3 regions of the Salipaludibacillus sp. HK11 genome follow, and region 2 is predicted to be linked to each of the others. Evidence: riboswitches for the same ligand, from Rfam matches in the RefSeq annotation. Region 2 holds a riboswitch; each other region holds the start of a gene.
What was found. A riboswitch is a leader RNA that binds a small molecule or an ion and turns the genes downstream of it on or off. The one in region 2 is predicted to bind cyclic di-GMP.

Region 1 (8,148 bases), 1.4 Mb from region 2:
GAGTTCGGTTCTGAATCAGATCCACGTGCCTATCGGTTTGATGGAGAATTAAACAAAGCAAATCGAGGAATTATGGAGTTTCAAGAGATGTTAAAATGCGATGAAAAGTTTTTGTGGCATTTACTTTCCTTGACACAGGAAGGGAATTTTAAAGCAGGTAGATTTGCGTTAATTTCGGCAGACGAGATGATCATCGCTCATACAAATGAAGCAGAATATAAATCGTTTATATCAAATAAGAAAAATGAGGCATTACATTCACGAATTATTGTCATGCCGGTTCCATATAATTTAAAGGTAAGTGAAGAAGAACGAATTTACCAGAAAATGATTCGAGAATCAGATATCTCCCAAGTTCATATTGCTCCTCACGCACTGAAAGTAGCGGCTACATTTACAGTGCTAACGAGAATTAAAGACTCACAAAAAAGTGATGTTGATGTGTTGAAAAAAATGAAGTTATATGACGGACAAAATGTCGAAGGATTTAACTCCCAAGATGTCATAGAGTTGAAGAAAGAATTTAGTGATGAAGGCATGAATGGGATAGATCCTAGATATGTTATTAATCGGATTTCATCAGCAATTATTCGAAAAGAATTGAAATCAATTAATGCGTTAGATGTTTTACGCTCAATAAAAGATGGTTTGGATCAACACGCTTCGATTTCAAAAGAAGACAGGGAGCGTTATTTAAACTTTATTTCTGTTTCTCGAAAAGAATATGATGAGATGGCTAAGAAAGAAGTACAAAAGGCATTCGTTTATTCTTATGAAGAATCTGCTAAAACACTAATGGATAATTATTTAGATAACGTTGAGGCGTATTGTAACAAAAATAAAATGAATGATCCATTAACAGGAGAAGAGATGAGTCCAGATGAGAAACTTATGCGGTCAATAGAAGAACAAATTGGCATATCTGAAAATGCAAAGAAAGCTTTTAGAGAGGAAATATTGATACGGATTTCTGCATATGCGAGGAAAGGAAAAAAATTCGATTACCAGTCACATGACCGGCTCAGAGAAGCAATCCAAAAAAAGTTATTTGCTGATTTAAAAGATGTCGTGAAAATTACTACATCGACAAAAACTCCTGACGAAAACCAATTAAAGAAGGTAAACGAAGTAATTGCAAGATTAATAGATGAACACGGTTATAATAGTACCTCTGCAAATGATCTCCTAAAATACGTCGGAAGTTTGTTGAATAGATAAGAGCAGTAAATTGCTACTGGGGGTTGTTTCTCCAGTAGCTTCTCAATAATTGGATAAGAATAACAAAATTAACTGGTAAACAAGATATTCTCTCTTAAGCTTAAGGATATTTTGCAATTAATGCATATATCATGGCGAAGACTTCTCCGTGGCAAGTGAAGCTATAGAAGTATCACTACTACTGTTATAAATAACTGTAACCCCCAAAAATCTCAGTTGTACTGAAAACCTAAGCTTACATAGGAAAATATAATATTGATTTCATGACTTCGAGTGTTGTAAATATTAGTTTGAAATAGGAACTTTTTTGGTTTTTATTAAAGTGTAGATCCGTTGTCTTTTGATATCTAAATGGAGGAGACAAAAATGAATGTGAAAGTTGAAGTGAAGGGAGATTTTCATAAAAAAAGGTCGCTTTGGAAACAAAAAGCATGGCTTTTCCTAAAAATCACTGTAATCGTTCTCATTATTTCATTTCTCGTCCGCGGGTTTCTCTTCACAAATTATATCGTTTATGGTCAATCGATGATGCCGACCATTCATGATGGTGAAAGAATCATAGTGAACAAGATTGGTTATGAAATCAATGAACCTAATCGATTTGATTTAATTATATTTCATGCCACGGAAGATTCTGATTATATTAAGAGAGTTATTGGACTACCTGGTGATGTAGTCAAATATGTTGATGATACTCTCTACATTAACAATGTGTCCCACGAAGAGGATTTCCTACATGTTCATAAAGAAGCACATGATAATGGATTATTCACTGAAAACTTTAATTTACTAGAAATAACAGGTGAAAAGGAAGTTCCACCAGGGTATGTTTTTGTTTTAGGAGATAATCGGAGAAATAGTCTCGATAGTCGTCATATTGGATTTATACCTATAGAAGAAATTGTAGGAAAAGCAAACATGGCTTTTTGGCCACCAAAAAAAATACGTTTTTTTTAACGAGGAATCGATTGAAAATAAAGGACATTTAATTTAAATAATGACTATTTTGATAACTTTTGCAATGTTATTGCAGGAGTTTTTACTTTACCGGGTTAGTAGTATCGATGGATTTAAATTGTTTGTAGATAGGCTTTTCCAATGTTGAGAATTTTGACAACTAACTGTCCATTTTGCATAGGATAGACTAAGAGAGATCGAAGTTAATCATATATATAATAACATGAAGGAGGGAAAACGGATGATAAACCGTTCGGGGAAAAATTATATTGTCTCTCAGGAGAATTGGTCCCTCCACCGGAAAGGTTACCAAGATCAGCAACGTCACCAAGAAAAAGTCCAAGATGCGATTCATAAAAACTTACCAGATTTAGTTAGTGATGAAAGCATTGTAATGTCAAATGGTCGCGATGTTGTAAAAGTTCCAATTCGTTCATTAGATGAATATAAAATTCGTTATAATTATGAGAAGAATAAACATGTAGGGCAAGGTGATGGTAACAGTAAGATAGGTGATGTTGTTGCGAGAGATGGAAGTAAACAAAAAGAACCAGGAAAAGGAGACAAAGCTGGGGATAAGCCTGGAGAAGATTATTATGAAACAGAGGTTTCAATTGCGGAATTGGAATTGATGCTATTTAGAGAATTAGAATTACCAAATTTGCAGAAAAAAGAGGAAGACAATACCATAATCGAAGATATTGAGTTTAATGATATTCGTAAAAAAGGATTAATGGGTAATGTAGATAAAAGGAGAACAATCCTCGAAGCATTGAAACGTAATGCGATGAAAGGTGAAGCAAGTGTTGCACCGATTTATAACGATGATTTACGGTTTAAAACATGGGAAGAAAAAGAAAAACCAGAATCAAAAGCTGTGGTAATAGCAATGATGGACACTTCTGGAAGTATGGGAAGATTCGAAAAATATATGGCTCGGAGCTTTTTCTTCTGGATGACAAGGTTTTTAAGGACAAAATATGAGACTGTTGAAATTGTTTTTATTGCCCATCACACAGAGGCTAAAGAGGTATCGGAAGATGATTTCTTTATGAAGGGTGAGAGTGGTGGAACAATTTGTTCATCTGCGTATAGAAAAGCACTTGAGGTAATAGATGCTAAGTATCCTCCATCTAGCTATAATATTTATCCTTTTCATTTTTCTGATGGAGACAATTTAACTTCTGATAATAAGAGATGTACGCAGTACATTCAAGATTTAATGGAAATATCGAGTTTTTTTGGATATGGAGAAGTTAACCAATATAATAGAACTTCGACTCTTTTAAGTGTATATAAGAAAATAAATGATCCGAAATTCCGATATTACGTTTTGAAAGAAAAAGCGGATGTTTATCAATCACTCAAGTGGTTTTTTCAAAAAAATCAGCATGAATTTATACATTAACTTTCTAAAAGGATGATCTGTATTAATGCAGATCATCTTTTTATATAAAATACATATCTAATTACCTATAAATTTAACTATTATAAACAATAATAAATATATCTATTTAATTTATTATGTCTTTATATCTATTTACATCATAATATAAAAATATTATCATTCAATTAACGGTTCGTAATATAGAACAAAAAGGAGGCGGATTGTTTATTAAGTGTTTTAATTCGAGGTATTTTAGAAGGGATGGAGTATTTGATCGCTATTCGTTCTTTATAACGAATAAAAATTCCGCTGCTCATTAAGAAAAGGCAAACCTATTAAAATGTAGGACGCAAAACTATGTATCTAAGGGAATAGGAGGAAATCCTAGGGTTGCATAGTTGCCTCTAATGAAGTGCATAAGGAGGATAACCTCTTGCTAACATTTAAGAGTGAAGAGAATTCAGAACAAGAATGGGCCTTGCTAATAAAATCGGCATTAGAGCAAGGGGTGACACCTGAAGAAATCCGGATTTTTCTATACGAAAAAAATCACGGGAGTCGGGAAACTTAGGAATTTTGTTGTTTTATATTGCTCTAAAAAACATTTTTAAAATAACTTTCTATCATTATAGAATTCAACTGAATTGTTGTAAGCTGCAATCCATTTCCCAAATTAACGAGTGGGGAGAGTAAATTCCTCTACTCACTCTTGGGGTTCTTTTCGATAAAAAAAGCCACAGAACGATAAAGACCAAAAAGTAAAACTGCCGCAAGCAATGACCCAGACATGTAACCTGCAGTGAAATTACGTTCAATAAACCACGCTTCATTTTGTCCTACAAAAATCCCTATTAAGATAGAGCTAACTAGTATGCTTGTAATGATGAAAAAATGCCATTTATTTTCTTTACTCATTTTTTTGAATGAATCCATTCCTGATCCCTCCTGATAATTCCATATTACTTATATTATAAGGCTAATTGTAAAACGGCGCAATCTGAACAAGCAAGTTGATGTTCATAAGTGGTCACAGATGAAATTTATTAAGTAATTCTTGAAAATTGCGCCCTAAAAAACATTCCATTTAATATTCACTTTTTAAATTGTTCTTAAACAGCGACAAAAAAAGGAAACTTTTGTCGGTTATTTTCGTAAATCAATTATCAAAGTATACGAAGGAGGAACAAAGATGATAATTGTGAATACAGAACAGATTGCAGGTATGGAAATTGTTCAAGCTTTAGGTGTGGTATCAGGAAATACAGTACAAGCGAAACATATTGGAAAAGATATTGTTGGAGGATTAAGAGGATTAGTTGGTGGGAAAATGAAAGAATACGAAGAAATGTTCAATGAGGCTAGAGACATCGCTGAAAAGGAAATGATTTCACGTGCTGAAAAATTAGGTGCAGATGCAATCGTGAACGTCCGTTATACAACTTCCACCATTATGCAAGGATCATCAGAAGTGATGGTCTATGGTACGGGAGTGAAATTGAAAAAGTAAGATGGGTTCGCACGTTGCAGTTTTTTATTGACAGTTGCTAGTTGCTTTTAATGGATTTAGAGAGGAGAGGCAGTTGCAGATGAATCAGAAATATTTGTCGCTTTTATTTTTGACATCACTTCTTATGATTGGGTGTTCTATTAAGAGCGAAGATGGTCAGAATGACAGTGATCTTGAAGGGTTTATTGAATCCGAAAAGATCGTTTCTGAAACAGAAGCAGGAGAATTTGTATTGCGACTTGTCTCAGAAAAAGCAAGGTATAAACTAGGGGAAAAAGTTGATGTAAGAGGAAAATTAAAATACATTGGTGAAAATGCCGAAATAGAAATTTCCCACTCTGAAAGTCCATTTTTCTTTGAAGTGATCGAAGTGAATAGAGGAGTAGAAATCCCTTATTTCTTGAATGAAGTGCTGGAAATGACACTCCTAAAAAATAATGAGTGGTATGAAGAAGAATTCCATAAAAGAATAGACAATCATGCTGCAGATGAATACGATGAATTTTTTCAAATATTTATGGTAGAAGAAGGATTTCCAGTGGGAGAATATGAAATCGAATTAAGAGCAGACTTTCTCACATCTGCTGGTGAGGAATCTGAGAGCCATAACTATAATACATCGATTGTTATTGATGTGAAAGAATGAATCTGTTAGGTTTTTTAAATTACACTTTAAGAATGTTTAACTTCGCTAAAGGATTAAAGTATAAGATAAACTAAGGCTTTCGCCATGAAGGACTTGGCGACAAGCCAAGTTTTTCTAATAGAAGTATTAGGTCAAGTCCTTCCCATCATATAGATGATATGTAGATATTAGACAGTAGTGAAGAGAGATTATCTTGATCATCTGGAGGGATTTAATAAATGATTTTGAGGATGGATAAGCTTTTAATTGATTTGCCTAGGCCCGAAAGCCCTGATGCGAATGCAGCTGCAGCGGTTCAAGAATTACTTGGTGGAAAGTATGGTGAAATGTCTACTTTAAATAACTATATGTTCCAATCATTTAATTTCAGGCAAAAAAAGAAATTTCGTCCGTTTTATGAATTAATTGCTAGTATTACGGCCGAGGAATTTGGGCATGTGGAATTAGTATCGAACACGATTAATTTAATGATTACTGGTACGACGTTTCCAGGAGATCCGAACATTGCGCCTATGGAAAATGCGAAAGACAAAAGAAATTCCTATCACTTCATTCAAACGGCGCAAACTTCTCTTCCAGGAGATTCGATGGGTAGACCTTGGTCAGGTGATAATGTCTTTAATAGCGGAAACTTAGTACTTGATTTACTTCATAATTTTTTCCTTGAGTGCGGAGCTAGGACTCATAAAATGAGAGTATATGAAATGACTGATCACCCTGTTGCTCGTGAGATGATAGGTTATCTTCTTGTTAGAGGTGGAGTCCATGTGCTTGCATATGCAAAAGCATTAGAGATCATGACGGGAGTCGATATGAAGAAAATGCTACCGATCCCAGATTTAGATAATCGTAAATTTGATACAGCTAGAAAGTTTGAAGCGCAAGGGTCCCAACGGAAACTTTATACATTTAGTCCAGAAGATTATCAACAAATCAGCCAAATATGGAAAGGAAATCATCCGGATGGCGGTCAACTTGAAGTTATTAAAGGAGCGCCACACGGAGGGCCAATCCCTGATTTGGAAGAGGTTCCAGAAGAGTTTGCTCCAGGTGTCTCAGAAGAGGATTTCAAAGAAATAGCCAAACGATTGCAAAGATCAGCAGGACTATAATTCAACAAAGTATGACACGGCTATCTACGAATAGTCGTGTTTTTTATCATTTTATGAGGAGTCAGGTAGATAAAAAAAGTCAAGACTTTAAAAAAAAACAGAAAAAATGATCAATTATTTGGTAAGATAAGAATAAGTTGCCAATAGATTTGAAAGATAATGAGGTGAAGATAGTGTGCACATACGAGAGTAATCAATTTGCAAATGGTATTGGTTCAATTATGGGAGGAAATGAGTCAACTACTGACTCATTAGTTGACTCATTTTCTCAAACCATGGATCTACTTTCAGAAGGTATCCTTTTTTTAAATCTGAATTGGCAATTTGAGTACATAAATCAAGCTGCAGAAAAAATGTTAAAAAAAGATCGGTCAATTCTTTTAGGGGAGGATATTTGGAATGAATATCCTCATTTAATTAAGACACTATTTTATGAAGCTTATCATCATGCACATTTAAAAAATACCTCTGTTGAATTTGATGAATATGAACCTAAGTTTGATACGTGGTTTCATGTTAAGGCCTACCCAAAGGAAACCGGATTACTTGTTATTATGCAAGATATTACTGAAAAGCATGTAGCAATGGAAGTTGTTGAAGAAAGCTATCGAACGCTGTTTCAAAAGCATCCAGACGCAGTCTGCTCTATTGATTTAGATGGGAATTTCCTCGCGATTAATACGGCGTTTAAGAATTTATTTCCAATTGAGGAGAGATTATTTTTAGGTAGTAATTACCTTAAATTTCTTCCGAACGATATGAAGAAAAAAGTTAAAGAGTTATTTTACTTTGCTAAAAATGGAAAACCGCAAGCGACTGAGTTGAATTTCTCAAAGAAATTTAATCGTCCATTTTATGTACTTATTACAACGTTACCTATCATTGTTCAGTCAAATATTATTGGTGTATACGGAATTATTAAAGATGTAACGGCCGAACGAGATAGTCTTGAAAAATATTTGTCCGTTTCTCAGACGAATGAGTTGGTCCTTAATTCGGTTGAGGATGGAATTGTTGGTTTTGATGATTCGTCGAATGTCGTTATGTGGAATCGGGCAGCAGAGAAAATGACGGGATATAAAATAGAAGAGTTAACGCCAGAGATTGTTAACAAAATGTTCAAAGAAGACAGATTACTCAATCGCTCTGAAGTTGAGATAGATACATCGAATAATGAAAAGAATTTAGAAGAGTCGATCATTCGAGTGGCGAATGCGTCTATTTTTAGAAAAGATGGTAAACCGATCATTATAGAATACGTAATGACTCCAATTGCAGGAGTGGGTAAAATTGTCGGGAAGGTATATACCTTTCGAGACAT
Region 2 (8,148 bases):
CCTTCTTCGCCACTTTTCTTGAGCGTTGCTTAGCCTAAGTGGCTGACTAACGCTTTTCTTAAAAAATTGTTTTACATGTTACCCATGAGGATAAAGGCAATAACGATGGCGAAGATTGGAAGCGCCTCAACCAATGGTACACCAATGAACATGATTGTTTGAAGTGGACCGCGAATTTCCGGTTGACGTGTAATCCCTTGAAGTGTTGCTTTGACAACGATTGCCACCCCGAAAGCTCCTGAGATAGCTGCTACACCTGCTACAATTGCGACTGCAATAGCGATAGTACCCATAATAAAAATCCTCCTATTTTGATAATATATTTTTTTTATAAAATAAATCACTCTTTACTTATGTTTATGTAAAAGAGTTCTTATTCAAGAAATTGTGTCTTGCTTTGGTTGATTAATAGTTACTTATTTTTTACAAATTCAACCTCAATTTTAGTGATCTTCGCTTACTTTATGCGACATGTAAACCATTGTCAGCATACAGAAGATAAACGCTTGTAATGACCCGATAAACACGCTGAATGCCTGGAAAACAACGAGTGGAAAAAACATAGCAAATCCCCAAACCACGCTAGATGCACCAAGACCGACAATCATCAACATCAGTACTTCTTTTGCAAAAATGTTGGCGTAAAGACGCATTCCGAGTGTCAGTGTGTTTGAGAAATCTTCAATAATTTTGAATGGTGCCATGAACACAGCCGGACGGAAATAATCTTTCCCGTATTCTTTCGGCCCCTTTAATTTCAACCCATAAATATGAGTCAGCACAATGACAAAGGCTGCTAACGAGATCGTCAATACAGGATTTGATGTAGGTGAATTCCACCAAACATAGTGTTCTTCTGTGGCAAGTTCAAAAGGAACACCCATCATGTTTGATACGAAAACATAGAGAATTAATGTAATCCCGAGCATGACAAAGTTCTTGCCTTGCTTCCAATCCATCGTACTGCTGATAATGTTCTTGACGAATTGAGTGAGCCACTCTAACATGTTTTGCGCACCTGTCGGATACATCTGAATCTTCCTAGACATGAAAAAGGCAATAAAGAAGACAATTGTCATCGCAACAGTGACCAAGATCAAGTTAGGAACATTCACCGTTAACCACGGAACCCCAAACAGATCAAATTTTAAAAACTTACTATCCAATCCTTTTCACCTCTTTTCTCTAATTGCAAGGAGCGTACATGCTGTTTTTTAAGTTGGTGCATGAATATTACCTTAGCTACCACTTTTAAAACAGGCAGTTTTCCCTCTCACTCTTCTTCTGCAAATGCTTTAATCTGGAGAATAGGATCTATCAAGAGGATGATATACGTTACTGCTAAACCGATGATCACTCCTGTTAGATTCAAGTAGTGAGGAAATTGCTGAGCTACGATAATCGCTGTCACCACAGCGGCCATTCGCCCTAGCGTTCCAACTGAAAACCGATATTTCCTGTCTTGCATTGACTTCCCAATACGCTTCACCTGAAAGTATGTACTTAACAATATAACTAAACTAAAGCTTGTCCCAAAGGCCATTCCTAAGAAAAATGTCGATTCAGTCGCAAACAAAGCTACGACCACCATCAAAACGATGATAATCGATGTGTAAAGGGAATAACGCTTAATTAAGACGCGAATGTCATTCATGATCGATCGTCTCCCATAAATTGCTGAATTGCTTTGACAATACCGTAAGTTGCGGTCGTTAAACCGACAAGCATCCCTATAACAAGGTATAGTCCGTCACCATTCAGCTGATTATCCAACCATCTCCCACCAAAAATGCCCAATAAAATCGAGCCAACAAAGTAAGAGCTGATCGTCGTCATGAGTGCGAAGGCTTTCATTAAATGACGATTCTTGGAAGGTTCAGACATCGTTCCCCACCTAGTCTGTTGAAGCTACGTTCAACATTTTTTAATATGGTAGACATCCTTTGTAATCGTACAACAGGCGTGGTTCTGTGTCAATATATCACTGTGTTGTAGAAACTATTTGTAAACGGATTCCTCATTTGATAAAACGTTTGCAGATCCGCAATTTAAAATCTACAATTTATTTGTCAGAAAATCTACAAATAGTGACTTTTCGCACGTTTACTATTATACATAATTTTTGCTCTCGTGTGTTGTGAAATTCCTAGAAAATATATTTTTTTAATGTTTCAATGATTTACATAAGGTTTTTGTTGTTTTTAAAAACAAGACCAATTCATAGAATTTTTTTTTAGAAAGGTACTAGGGTTAGCGGCACTCAATTTAATAGGCTCCTTCCATTCCGCTACCCCCTAAAAACTTAGACACTTTGCTCTCGGTCACGCACTAGTCATTCACCAAGATAGAGCATTTGTTCGACGGTGTCTTCTTGATCTCCTTTTTTGGCAAATATTAATGCTTTGTAGATTCCAGGTGGCACTTCTTCGACGATGAGGTCTTTTTCAAACATGCCACGGTGGACCTCTTCTTCGACATCTAAATAGGAAATGAATTGAAATGTATCAGGATCATAGAGGGCAATTCCTAGTTCATCGGCACCTCCTGGCAAATACACTTCATAATGATACTGATTTTTCTCCGTTTCATTTTCAAACATAAACGACATCAACCTTGGATAATTAGGTTCTTCGACAAAAAATAAATATGGGATTTCTGTCACATCATCTCCGCTTTTTACCGAGATACGGTCGTGGTAGATTCCTGCTTCAAAAACGGAAGGAAATACATCGATGCTAACCTCTACTTCTTTTTTTTCACCTGGCTCGATCCAAACGGAGAAAGGAACTTTCCACTGAATCCCGTCTGGTACCTCAAAGGGTGGTTCGATCGTATATTTTTTTCGTTCGTCCGAGAGGTTTTCAATCGTCAAGGTTACGTCTTTCTGTAATCGACTATCCGTTTTCAACCACTGTCCAAAGCTGAGTTGCGCTGGATATACGAGTGTTTCTGTCGATAATGCCTGATCGAGTTGAATTCTCCCTGTTCCTTGAATGTGTGGTGGATGAGGATTTCCTTCTTCATCAGTCAGCACTTTCGCGGAGTTCATCAGGGCAGCTTTAATTTGTTCAGGTGACCAGTCTGGATATTTTTCGATGAGCAAAGCTGCGGCTCCCGCAACGTGTGGGGATGCCATACTCGTACCGTTCAAGTCCAAATATCCGCTTGGAATCGTGCTGTCAATTTCGACTCCAGGGGCAACGAGATCTGGTTTCACTTCCCACGTATGTGTGACAGGACCACGAGAGCTGAACGGTGCGATGCGATCTTCTTCTTCACGATAAATCGTGCGAATCTGCTCTTGATCATTTTGTTTAATGATATTTGTCAGTCGTTCGCCATCTTCTTTTGGAACGCTGATGACTGGAATATCCAGGGGTTCTTCGAGCATGCCGGCGAATTCGCCGGGCTGATGATTGTATACGATCACCCCTTTCGCCCCATTTGCTAGCGCAATCTTCGCTTTGATTGTAAAACTGATAATCCCTCGTTTCGCCAAAACGATTTTGTCTTTCACGTCGATGTTTTCATAGTCTTCTTCTTTGCCGAGGCCGACGTCTATGATTGGATAGGAGCGTTGAAATTTCCATTTTGTTGCGTTTTGCATTGGTTGAACGACGATTTCTGTTTTGCGGTCGGTGTCGGTAATCAAGTATGGGACTTTCATTGGTGGTGTTGATGCTCCGACTGAAATTGCTTTTGCTGATGTGCCTGGGGAGCCGACTGTCCATAAATTTGGCCCGCTGTTTCCATTCGATGTAACGGCAACTACTCCTTTTTCGACGGCTTGATCAAGTGCTTTGCTCGTTGGCCAATCGGGTCCATTGACTGTGTTGCCGAGTGATAAGTTTATGACGTCAACTTCATCTTCGACGGCTTTCTCGATTGCTTCGATGACTTGTTCGGTTGTGCCCATTCCGTTAGGTCCGAGCGCGCGATAGGCATGAATTTCTGATTCGGGTGCAACGCCTTTTAGTTTTCCGTTAGCTGATATGATTCCGGCGACGTGAGTGCCATGGATGGTCGGGACCCCTTGTTCTTTCTTTGTTTCCATCGGGTCGTCGTCTTGATCGATGACATCAAAGCCTCCGTGATAATTATCTTTTAAATCGGGGTGGGCATAATCAACGCCGGTATCAATGACGGCAACTTTTACACCTTTACCTGTCAAGTTGTCGTCTCCCCTAGTAAATAGGCTGTTCGTGTTCCCTGAAGTTCCGCCGATAAATGGAATGCTTTCATCAACGTAGGGCTGATAGAATGCGACTTTATCGATGCTTGCGACTTCGTCTAGTGCTGCGACTTTGTTGGCTTGTTCTTCGGAAAGTTGTATCGAAAATCCGTTAAAAATGTGCTTGAACATCTTTCTTCGTTCTGCACCTTCTATCGTTTGTTCTACTTTTTTTGCTAGTTTTTTTGGATTGTTTTTTGCTTCAATAATATAAATTGCTGGTTGATCATTTGTCGTACTGATCGGCAGGACGCCATCGTGAATTTCGGGCCGATCGGGAAAGGTGATCGTCTCTTGTTCGTCGTTGTTATTGTTACTGTTGTTGATTTCAATTGATCTCGGATGCTCGAGTCGATCATAGGTGTCATTTTGTGCGCTGCCTATAAGCGGAAATAGTACCGCGGTGAGGCAAAGAATGATTAGCGCTATGAGACTAATTTGTTTATATAGAGAGCGAAGGTTAAAACGTTTGTTCAATATTAAATCCCCTTTCGTCACTTTTCCTGCCCCTCTATCTTTTACTATTTATTGCTCTTTTATCCATTGAAATGAGATTGTAACTGGTTAAGGTGGTGAGTTTTGTTGCGAGGAGTTGCAGAGTGAGTCTTAGGGTGCGGTTGCTGGTTCACAGGAATGTCTGGGGAAACCTTCTTTTAAGGGATTCGAGCGATATCATATCCTGTTAAACTCAACAAGCTCACACTGCTTTTTACAACCATAAAAAGAGGCACCTCTTGAATTTTCCAAATAATATTGGGGAATCGTCTAGGAAATATGGTAAAATAATACTCTGCATTGGGTATTTTGATTTTTTTGAGGAGTTGTGGTTATGGACAAATTAAATCTATTATCTCATTTTAACTTGTTAAGGGAGTTACCTGAAAAAGAACTGATTATGCTAGGAGAGATGAGTAAGGAGATGATTCATCCAAAAAGAACAATTGTCGCCTCTCCGAATACACCAACAAACACTGTTTATCTTCTCAAAAAAGGACAAGTCCGTTTGTACCGAGTAAATCAAGCTGGCAAACAATTTACGCTCGATATTTTCACTGATGGCAATATGTTTGGCTCTATCGGTAAATCATCTCCCGATAGTGATTTCTATTATGTAGAAACGATAGGAGAATGTCATGTTTGTTGCATAAGCAATGAGCAGTTCACCCTCTTTTTAACTAGAAATCCGTCAGTCGCCTTGAAACTACTCGATATCTTAACTGTTCGCTTACAAAATACGTACCAATTAAGTGAAAAAATTGCCTTGGACCCAGTCGAAGATAGATTGCTTTTCATCCTTAACAAATTAACTCATTCGCTAGCTACTTCTGATGACTCTTGGCTGACTGCTTCAGTAAAATTAACTCAAGCTGATTTGGCAACAATGGTTGGCTCATCAAGAGAAACGATTAGTCTAATAGTTAAAAATCTTGAAGAAAACAATGTTATTAGGCGTAAAAATGGTTTTTATCAATTAAACATGAATGAGAAAGTTGCTGATTATCGATAACAAAGTCTTATCATTTTCTTCATTAGCTCATCTGCTTAATTAAGCAGATGAGCTCTTTTGTCGCTTCGTCTGTTCTACAATGCTTCGAGAAAATGCACTTCTTCGATCTTGAAGGAAATTTCTAACTTCCTCTGCCGTCATCCCTTGATTTTTTGCTTTGATCATCAAACTCTGCCACTCTTTGTCCAAATCTGCGTTAATACTTTTTCTAACCATCACCACGCCCCCTTTCCTATAATTCTTTTAAACTAAGGAGGCCTGGCAATCATTGGTGCAAGCTACTCGACTTGGTGCACCTTTAGACCCAAAGCTTTGCGTCTCTGCCTTTCGACAGGTTTGCCTTTTACTAGTAAAAGAAAAATGATTGTGTGCTTTAAATCAAGGATTTCTTATTGACAGATAATCAATCTTTCATTTTATTTTACACAATTTAACTATCAAAAGATGTTAGCTAACTTACATTTTTTGAAATATATGAAAAATCTCAACAATGCGGCAGACATTCCATTTGTACCAACACCACATTCCACTAATTTCTGAATACGCTAAGCTTCAGTCTAACCAAAGAAAGAGAAAAAGCGTCTGCTTTTCCTCTAAGATAACCTATGCTATTAAACGTGATAAGTTCGCCAATTACTTCGTTCCGAACAAGCGGTCTCCAGCGTCACCTAGGCCTGGTACTATGTAGCCGTGGTCGTTTAACTTCTCGTCCAACGCCGCAAGATAAATATCCACATCAGGATGAGCTTTCTCCATCGCTTCAACGCCCTCAGGTGCCGCGACGAGACACATCAATTTAATGTTTTTCCCACCACGCTTTTTCACGACATTGATTGCCTCAATTGCTGAACCACCAGTTGCAAGCATCGGATCAACAACAATCAATTCACGTTCCTCAATATCCTTTGGAAGCTTCACATAATATTCCACCGGCATCAACGTTTCAGGATCGCGGTACAAACCAACATGTCCCACTTTAGCTGCAGGAATTAACCCCATGATGCCATCAACCATACCTAGCCCTGCACGAAGAATCGGAATAATTCCTAATTTTTTACCAGCAATCGTCTGGCAATTCGCCATTGCTACCGGCGTTTCCACCTCAACATTACGAAGCGGAAGCTCTCTCGTGATTTCAAAAGCCATCAACCCAGCAATCTCATTTGTTAATTCGCGAAACTCTTTTGTACCAGTCTCTTTCTTGCGAATATACGTTAACTTATGTTGAATGAGAGGATGATCGAACACATACACTTTACCCATTAAAACCCGCTCCTTTATAGATAGAATCCATTTATTTTTACTAGAAAAACTTGGCTTCTCGCCAAATCCTTCATGGCGAAAGCCTTAGTTTATCTTATACTTTAATCCTTTAACAAAGTTAAACATTCTTAAAGTACAAAAAGATTCATTAATCACTTACACGCTCCTAAGAAATTCTACACAAAACAACAGTTATATTCAAGAGTCAACTTAGAATCCCATCAACAAAAAAGAGCACCTGCCAAAAAACCGACAGCTGCTCATCAATTATTTATTCATCTGCGTAAAGCGGGAAGCGTCCCGTTAACTCAAGAACCGCATCCTTCGCATTATTCAACACATTCTCATCTTCCACATTCTTCAACACAAGGCCAATAATCTTACCGACCTTCTGCAATTCGCTCTCCTTAAAACCACGAGATGTCACAGCAGCCGTACCAATGCGCAAACCACTCGTAACAAAAGGACTTTCTGGGTCAAACGGGATCGTATTTTTGTTCGCAGTAATCCCCACTTTGTCCAACGCTTCCTCGGCGATTTTTCCTGTCAAAGATAATCCTCTCAAATCAAGTAATACTAAATGATTATCCGTTCCTCCAGAGACGAGATCGACGCCTTCCTCTTTCAGAGAGGCGGCAAGTGCTGCGGCATTCATTTTGACTTGCGCAGAATACTTTTTGAAATCGTCTTGTAGTGCTTCACCAAGTGCGACCGCTTTTGAAGCGATCACGTGCATAAGCGGTCCACCTTGAAGGCCTGGGAACATCGCTTTGTCAATTTTCTTTCCATATTCTTCTTTACAAAGAATCATCCCACCACGTGGTCCACGGAGGGTTTTGTGCGTTGTTGTCGTCACAAAATCAGAAAAAGGAACCGGATTTTGATGATCACCTGTTGCAACTAATCCAGCAATGTGAGCCATATCAACCATTAAGTATGCATCAACCTCATCGGCTATTTCACGGAATTTAGCAAAATCAATTTCACGCGGATAGGCACTTGCTCCAGCGACGATCATTTTCGGTTTGTGCTCAATTGCTTTAGCACGCACATCTTCATAATCGAGGAGACCAGTGTCTTTGTTAACACCGTAATCGACGAAGTTGTATTGCTTCCCACTAAAGTTGACTTTACTTCCGTGTGTTAA
Region 3 (8,148 bases), 740 kb from region 2:
GTCATAAAGTTCATATTATGAATCTAAAGGGGTGTTTTATTACTATATTATGTTAATTGAGAAATATATACCATATCAATCTCTTTTGGTGTAGTAATCAATCTAAAGTTGTGTTTATGCAAAATACCGAATAATATGACAATTAATTGAATTTAAATAGTGTAAATTATACTTTTAAAGAAATACTGTATTTATGATTCGACAATTATGTTAAAATTGCGACAATAGTTATAGGTATATATCAACAGGTTGTTAGATTGTTGGAGGAGGGATATAGATGAATCAGAATTTAAAATGGAGAAATAAAATTTCAAACCGAATATTTGCGATAGCGACGTTATTTATTATTCTTTCGATAGTTATTTTAGGTTATGCAAGTTATGAAGTTGCTAAGAGTGAACTGACAAAAGCAGGACAGCAAGACTTAAGGGTAAGGGTTGAATCTGCAGGAGAGTTACTGGCAGTGCTTAACGATCGAGTTGAGTCTGGAGAAGTATCGATGGAAGAAGCGCAAGAAGAAGCACGATCCCGTTTGGCTGGACCAACTATTGAAAACGCTGACAATGGTTCGCCGATTAGAGAATTTCACGACTCACCTTATACATATGGCGAGGAAGGTTATGTTTATGGATTTATGAATGATGGGACAACCGTCATTCACCCTCGCGGGCAGGAAGGTCAAAATCTCTATGATACGCAAGATGAAGACGGCGTTTATATGATTCGTGGTTTAATCGAAGCAGCTGCGGAGGAAGATCCAAATGATCGTTACTATACGTATATGTGGTTAAATGCTGGAGAAGAGGTAGCTAGAGAAAAACATGCGTATGTTACTTTTTTTGACGAGTGGGGATGGATGTATGGATTAGCTGCATACAGCGATGAGTTTTATGAAGCGGCACAATATATTGGGTGGATGGCTATTGCAATAGGAGCTATAACCATCATCATTGCGTCCATTTCGTTATACCTTTTCTTGAATAAAATGAGTCGACAAATTAATAATGTGAGATTTGCTGCTGAAAGAGTGGCGTCGGGCGATTTGTCGGATGATGACTTGGCCGTAAAGGGACAAACGGAAATATCCTTGTTATCAACATCGATTAATGAAATGAAAATAAAGTTGCGAAAAATGATTGATAGTATTCAAGATAAATCTTCTCAAGTGGCCGCCTCTTCAGAGGAATTAACAGCTAGTGCTGAGGAAAATAGCTCATCAAGTGAGCATACTGCCAATGAGATACAATCCTTATCGGATTTAGCGGAACAGGTGAAAGGAAGGTCGAATGATAGCTTAGTTGCTGTTCAAGAACAAGGGAAAGGCTTAAATGAAGTAGTAGCTGCAACGGCACTTCTTAGAACTAAGTCAGAAGAATCTGTATCGATATCCAAAGAGGGCGGAGCATCGATGGATGAAACGTCTGAACAAATGAATGGCATTTCCTTGTCAGTGAACGAATCGATGGAAGTGATTAGAAGGTTGGAATCGCGGTCAAAAGAAATTAATGAAATTATTAGTACAATGACTGATATAAGTGAACAAACAAACTTATTAGCACTTAATGCATCAATTGAAGCCGCAAGGGCAGGTGAACATGGTAAAGGATTTGCTGTAGTGGCTGATGAAGTGAGAAAATTGGCAGAGCAATCAGGTTCATCTGCCGACAAAATAAAGGGTATGATTGTTGACGTACAAGATGACACGAGGACATCAGTGGATTCGATGGAAAGAGTGACAACAGTTGTTGAAAAAGGGCAGTCCTCAATGAAACATATGAAACAATTGTTTTCTCAAGTGGAATCGATCAACTCTGAAGTTGATGGACAAATTGTGGATGTTACAAAAGTGATCGGATTTATGAATGAAAAAGGAACTGAATTAACAAAGGCAATTGAAGACTTCTCATCATACGCAAATACGATGACTGAGAGTACTAACACGGTGGCAGCAACATCTGAGCAGTCATTGGCATCGATGAGTGAAATAGCTAAGACAGCGGAAGAGTTAAGTGAAATAGCTATTAATTTACAAGAGAAAATTAATGAATTTACCACATAATTTATAGCCTGATGTGCTGGTTTGCAGCGCATCAGGCTATTATATTTCGCAATATCAATTTAATAAAATACTAAATTTTCATTCTCATCCAAATGAGCTCGAATATCAAAGTAATCCTTTTTGAAAACATATTGTTTGTCACCGACTTTTATAACAGTGTCTGCCATGACTTCTTTGATTTTAATCTGTTGGTCATATGGGACTTCAATGAATGTTTTTACTCCTGAGGCTGAACCTGCTTGCTCAATTGTAACGCCTTCTTTGCCATGAATCCGTCCGCCCATTGTTTTCCCTTTAATGGTTACACTTCCATCGGAATGGATGAAAGTGTTCACACAACCCTTGCCTTGAATATAGACATCTCCATTACAATGAATCTCACTATTCATTGAGTAATTAAGAGTAATAGAAGAATTGTTTTCTATTGGGCTTTGACATATTTCCATTAAACTATGCGCTTCATTTATGAGATCATCAACATCAGAATTTGATTTTATTACATTGTGATTGTTAACAAGAAAGCTTTTGTATAACTTTATCGCAAATGTATGCCAGCTTCGGTCGAGTAAATCTTGTCTTTCATTAATGGCTTTAACTAACTGTGTAGTTGTTGGTTTTAAATCCTTAAATTTAGTCTCTGCCAACACTTTAATAACAGGAGTCAATCCTTGTTGGCTTTGATACGTGTCCTGGAATTTAGCTGATTGAGTTAATTGTTTCAACACTGTAACGAAAGGTTCAAATATGTGAATGAATGGCTCTAGTTTCTTAGCTATCTCTTCAAAAACTAAACTGTTCTTACCAGCAATCAGTGAACTATTAATCGAGTTACCTACGATGGTAATTGAATTTCGCGTTTGAATAGAACTATGAAAAACATTTCGGTGCATCCATGCAGATCCTTCTGCATCGACGGTCATTTGTTCATTTACATGACCAGTTATTTCAACATCACCGACAAAATGTATATTACCGTCTTCCATATTCAAATCGCCACGATGTAATAGTTTTGGTAGAATAGATACACGTACAAGTTGGCCAATTTGTTCTACTTTCGGTCTGCCCTTCGTTATTGCAATAATTTTATTTTCTTCTGGCAAATATTCTATCCCACTACCCATCTTGAGAATGACCGGCTCACCTGATTTCGCTTTGAGACTTTCACCATAAACATTTATTCCATCTTCTCCAGGAGTCGGATCCATAATAGTAGCTAACATTTCTCCTTCCTCTATGGAAGGAATGTAAATGGATTCTCTGAAATCAATGCTTCCATCGATTTTTTCAGAAAAGGGTGTTGTTCGCTCGTGAATGTCGATAGAGTAAGAAACTTCTCCATTGGAGCCGTCTTTGGGCAACATTCCTTCAGCAATTATATATGATTCTGGTTCGCTGGATTGACATGCAGATTTGATTCGATCGTGCTGAATATTTTCAGTAATTTTCATTTTTTCTAATTGGTCATAGACATCTTTTTCTGTAAGCTGGTTGTTAACTTGTGTGGCTTGAGCGACTTGAATCTTTATTACGTCAGTAGGAGGGTGGTCTTCTATGGATGGGATAATATAATAACCAGGTTCAACAGCTAGAGTTACCTCTTGGTGTTGCTGGTCCACCTTCACCGACCACTTTGTTTCAATCGCTTTTGTCTCTAAGTCGAACTTTAATAAATCACCATTAGTTAAATAGGTTCTACCTTTTACAGGCTCACTATTTTTTAAAACAGTAAAATCCGGTGGCACTTCAAGTAGTGGTTTTTTCGTTTCTGTGTCTTGAAAGTAGAGGCTACCATCTTTGACCCATGCTTTGCCTTGTAAATTTTGGTTAGAAAGGTCTGACAAAGGGGTAGCTTGCGATGGGGATGAGTGGTGATCTTGAATCTCCTTTTTAAGCCAATCTTCCCATCCAGAATCATTTTGATCGCTAGTTGTAGAGTTGTCTATTTTAGAAACAATGATTTTTGCCTTTGATCTATTGAGTCCAAATAGGCGCTCAGAACCTGGATCAACAATTTCAATATGCACATCTTTTTTTTCTAGTTTTAATTGATGGAGTGCCTTCTCAATGGCAGAATCCACATTTTTACCTTGAAATATCAATGACTCAGTCAAGGCAATCACCACCTCTTCAAATAAATTGTAGAAGCAGACTTTTCTGCTTCGGCAGCTCGGCGATCATAGAAGATGTCTTCCTTAGACCCGTAGCTTTGCGCCACTATTTTTCAATAGGTTTGCCATTATCGTCAGTTAATGTAATATTGTAGTAATTTCTACTTATATCATACTCTATTTTGTTAATGATGAAAACGTTTATTTCAGCTCTTAAAACATTATTGCTGTGTTTGCGTGAGCATTAATTTCTTCTTGATCATTAGAAATCATTTGTCATGCTTAGTGACAAAGAACTATACTCTAGCTAGGTGAGTATTTAGTAAATAAGGTGGTTACCATGAAACTGAAAATTTGGATAATAATATCGATATTTTTTGGCGGGGTACTCGGAACGTTGCTTAGGTATGTCATCAATTTACAAACGATGACATTACTTTTCCCTATAGGGACTGTCATTGAAAATTTGCTGGGTAGCTTTTTACTTGGGGTGTTAACAGGATGGATTGTTGTGAAAGTAATTCCTCCTGTTGTGAAGGAAGGAATAGGTGTAGGATTTTGTGGTGGATTCACGACGATGTCAACGTTAGCTGCAGATTCTGTATTTTTAGCAGGGCAAGAGACGTTATTTCAAGCCAGTTTGTATCTTGCAGTCTCTTTGTTAGGTGGAGTTGCACTAGCGTTTCTTGGCATCGCTATTGGACAGAGAGTAGCAACGGGTAAGAAGAAAGCAGGTGTTAAAGTGTGAACATCCTTATTGTCGCCTTAGGTGGAGGTTCTGGAGCAGTATGTAGATACTTGCTTGGTTTATGGATCAAAAATAATACAAAACAGAGAAAGATTCCTACCGCAATGCTATATGTTAATTTACTTGGTTCATTAGGGTTGGGAGTTTTGTTTGGGCTACTTTATCAGGAAACCCCTTTCGTAGACTATGATAACCCAATATTTTTACTACTCGGAGTCGGTTTCTTTGGTGCTTTTACGACGTTCTCAACTTTTACTGTGGAAGCATCTAGCTTGATGAATAAAAGTAAGTGGCGAGAGCTAGGAATTTATATTGGATTTTCAGTAACTGGATGTATTGCTATGTTTGTTTTAGGGATGTTTTTAATAACTTAAAGGCAGATGAAAAACGCATGATCCCTAGGACCATGCGTTTTTTACTATGAATTATTTTTTATCCTTCTGGTGATCTTGATCTGATTCGTCTTTTTTATCTGCTTCCAAATCTCCGTTTAATTGATCACCAATATCGTCACGTAAGTCGTCATAAATTTTCTCTTTAAATTCATCATAGACTTCTTTCTTAATATCATCGTATACTTCATCTTTGACTTTTTCATAGACGTCCTTTTTTATTTCTGTGTAGGCTTGATCTTTAAAATCATCATATGCTTCGTCTTTCATTTGTTCATAAACATCATCTTTTATTTCGTCGTACGCTTCATCTTTGAAGTCATCGTAGATGTTTTCTTTCATCCCACCGTATACTTCTTCTTTGACTTTTTTGCGCTCACGTTTCGAGGTGTGGAGTCTGTCAGCTTTTAAATCTTTCCCCATCATCAGTAATAAAGAAAAGATCATGACCAACATGATAATCGCAAACGGCAGAGCGGCAACGATGGAAGCGGTTTGTAACCCCTCGAGTCCACCACTGACTAATAAAACACTTGCAGTACCTGCAATTAATAGTCCCCAAATTACTTTGATCGATAATTTAGGTGCTAAACTTCCAGCACTCGTCATTGCACCTAAAACATATGAAGCCGAGTCTGCTGACGTGATAAAGAAGACGACAATCAAAAGCACAGCCAAAATACTCATGAAAGTACTAAGTGGTAAATTTTCTAACATGGCAAACAAGGCAACCTCGACGTCATTTTGGACAAGACCACCGATTTGATCATTGCCGCCTAAAATCATATCTAAGGCGGTACCACCAAATGCAGTAAACCATAGTGCTGCTAATAGAGAAGGGACAATTAATACCCCTGCAACGAATTCACGAATCGATCTTCCTCTAGATATTCGTGCAATGAAAATCCCCATAAATGGTGCCCATGAAATATGCCAAGCCCAAAAGAAGATCGTATTATTGCCAAGCCATTCACCGTCACCAAACGGGTTTAAATCCAAGCTCATTTGCGTCACATTTGTGATGTAGCCGCCGACCGTCGTCACAAAATTTTGCGCAATGAACAATGTTGGCCCAGTAATGATAACGAAAAGTAAAAGTATTGCAGCGATGGTTATATTGAGTGTACTTAAAATTTTAATACCTTTGTTGATACCGGTAGCGGCCGAGAACATAAATAAGACCGTAACGATTGCAATAATTGATAATTGCGTCGCTGGGGTATTTGGAATCCAATCGATTAAGTAAGATAGTCCACCAGTAATTTGCAAGGCACTAAGACCAAACGTTGTAGCGACACCTGTTGACGTTGCCAATACAGCAAGTACGTCGATCCCTTTTCCGAGAGGCCCATGCGCTCTGTCTCCTAAAATAGGTTGAAAAGCAGAACTAATCAATGCTGGTTGATCTTTTCTGAATTGTACATAGGCTAATGTGAGTGCTACTAAAGAAAAGATTGCCCATGGGTGTAGTGCCCAATGGAATACTCCGTAACGGAGACCAGCGGCAGCGCGAACACCTTCTGATGCACCAATGTAATCTGGGTGTGGATCAGAAAAGTAAAGGACAGGTTCTGCAACTCCCCAAAATACAAAGCCCACACCAATACCGGCGGAGAACAACATCCCCAACCATGTAATGAATTTATATTCTGGTTTTTCATCTGGTTTCCCAAGTTTTAGCTTACCAAAAGGGCTTAGTGCTAAAAATAGGACAAATGCGATAAAAATCGCTGTTGTTAACATGTAAAACCAACCGAAGGTGTCTAAGGTAAACGCTAATGCTGTCTCGGAAACTTCTGCTAATGAACCAGGTCCGAGCGCCCCCCAAATAAGGAATAATAAGACTAAGGGTGCAGAGATATAAAAAACAATATTTGGTTTTTTTGTTTCGTATTCATATTTTTCCATTATAGTGCCATCCGAATAAAAACGGATGTCCCCCTCTCTGTATTGAATGCCTCCCAATTAATTGAAAATCAACCTCATCATATATTATTAGGATATTTCGATAACTTTATCATTAGTCATTTATAGTAAGCTTACTTAAACCCACCATCTAGCTTACTAATCATAACCTTCTTGAAAAAGTCTACTTGCAATCATAAATTTAATTTTCCCATTTGTCTATAGAATGAAACAATTCATTTGAAAAAGTAATAATCTAGACAATTCCTGTTACTTTAACACTATATTTAAAGAGGGATTATGAGAAAAAAGGAAATTGTCTTAATAAAGAGAAGTAGTATGAATGTTCCTAAGGAATAAATGAAATAGGATATACTAATAAAAAAGAGGTGAGGTAGTGGCAACTTATGAAGATTTTCAGCAAATTGACATGAGGATTGGGACAGTTATTGATGCAGAAGCATTTCCAGAAGCAAGAGTTCCAGCGATCAAATTGAGAGTCGATTTTGGAGAAAAAATCGGCGTTAAGCAATCAAGTGCACAAATTACGAAACGTTATGAACCGAGAGATCTTGTTGGACGCCAAGTGACTGCAGTAGTCAATTTTCCACCAATGAGGATCGCAGGGTTTTCTTCAGAGGTGTTAGTATTGGGCGGAATTCCGGAAAAAGGTGATGTCGTGTTGCTAAATGTAGACGAAATAATTCCGAATGGAACAAAAATTAGTTAATTTAAAATTGATAAAAGGCAGTTGAGCATAATTCTGCCTCTGTTAATAGACAATTGCTTGTCTACTTTCAAACTTAGTTGTCTTTTCTAAGTTTCCTGACTCGATGTCCTACATTAAATTCGCTTATGTTTAATTTGGAGGAAGAATAGAGAACTCTGCTTCCTCTTCTAAATTTTCGTCAATATATATTTCTAGGCGATAGTCGC

Region 1: another riboswitch for cyclic di-GMP. It lies ahead of sinI (DNA-binding anti-repressor SinI); the one in region 2 lies ahead of ACM26V_RS16210 (anti-repressor SinI family protein).
Region 3: another riboswitch for cyclic di-GMP. It lies ahead of ACM26V_RS19990 (flagellar assembly protein A); the one in region 2 lies ahead of ACM26V_RS16210 (anti-repressor SinI family protein).

The regions. Positions count from the first base shown of each region.
Region 1 covers NZ_CP181045.1:4,837,586-4,845,733, forward strand. Annotated here, with positions in the region: gene ACM26V_RS22920 (PrkA family serine protein kinase) at 1-1,218, shown strand, start outside; gene lepB (signal peptidase I) at 1,585-2,175, shown strand; gene yhbH (sporulation protein YhbH) at 2,417-3,583, shown strand; cyclic di-GMP riboswitch class I at 3,878-3,968, shown strand; gene sinI (DNA-binding anti-repressor SinI) at 3,996-4,133, shown strand; gene ACM26V_RS22940 (hypothetical protein) at 4,262-4,495, opposite strand; gene ACM26V_RS22945 (YbjQ family protein) at 4,752-5,069, shown strand; gene ACM26V_RS22950 (hypothetical protein) at 5,149-5,715, shown strand; gene ACM26V_RS22955 (manganese catalase family protein) at 5,934-6,827, shown strand; gene ACM26V_RS22960 (PAS domain S-box protein) at 7,001-8,148, shown strand, end outside.
Region 2 covers NZ_CP181045.1:3,458,795-3,466,942, forward strand. Annotated here, with positions in the region: gene atpE (F0F1 ATP synthase subunit C) at 72-293, opposite strand; gene atpB (F0F1 ATP synthase subunit A) at 444-1,166, opposite strand; gene ACM26V_RS16190 (ATP synthase subunit I) at 1,274-1,654, opposite strand; gene ACM26V_RS16195 (AtpZ/AtpI family protein) at 1,651-1,884, opposite strand; gene ACM26V_RS16200 (S8 family serine peptidase) at 2,333-4,708, opposite strand; gene ACM26V_RS16205 (Crp/Fnr family transcriptional regulator) at 5,061-5,738, shown strand; gene ACM26V_RS16210 (anti-repressor SinI family protein) at 5,778-5,954, opposite strand; cyclic di-GMP riboswitch class I at 5,988-6,089, opposite strand; gene upp (uracil phosphoribosyltransferase) at 6,372-7,001, opposite strand; gene glyA (serine hydroxymethyltransferase) at 7,273-8,148, opposite strand, start outside.
Region 3 covers NZ_CP181045.1:4,202,874-4,211,021, forward strand. Annotated here, with positions in the region: gene ACM26V_RS19985 (methyl-accepting chemotaxis protein) at 278-2,059, shown strand; gene ACM26V_RS19990 (flagellar assembly protein A) at 2,119-4,170, opposite strand; cyclic di-GMP riboswitch class I at 4,218-4,304, opposite strand; gene ACM26V_RS19995 (fluoride efflux transporter FluC) at 4,508-4,915, shown strand; gene crcB (fluoride efflux transporter CrcB) at 4,912-5,289, shown strand; gene ACM26V_RS20005 (BCCT family transporter) at 5,341-7,215, opposite strand; gene csaA (chaperone CsaA) at 7,610-7,942, shown strand; gene ACM26V_RS20015 (DUF2628 domain-containing protein) at 8,072-8,148, opposite strand, start outside.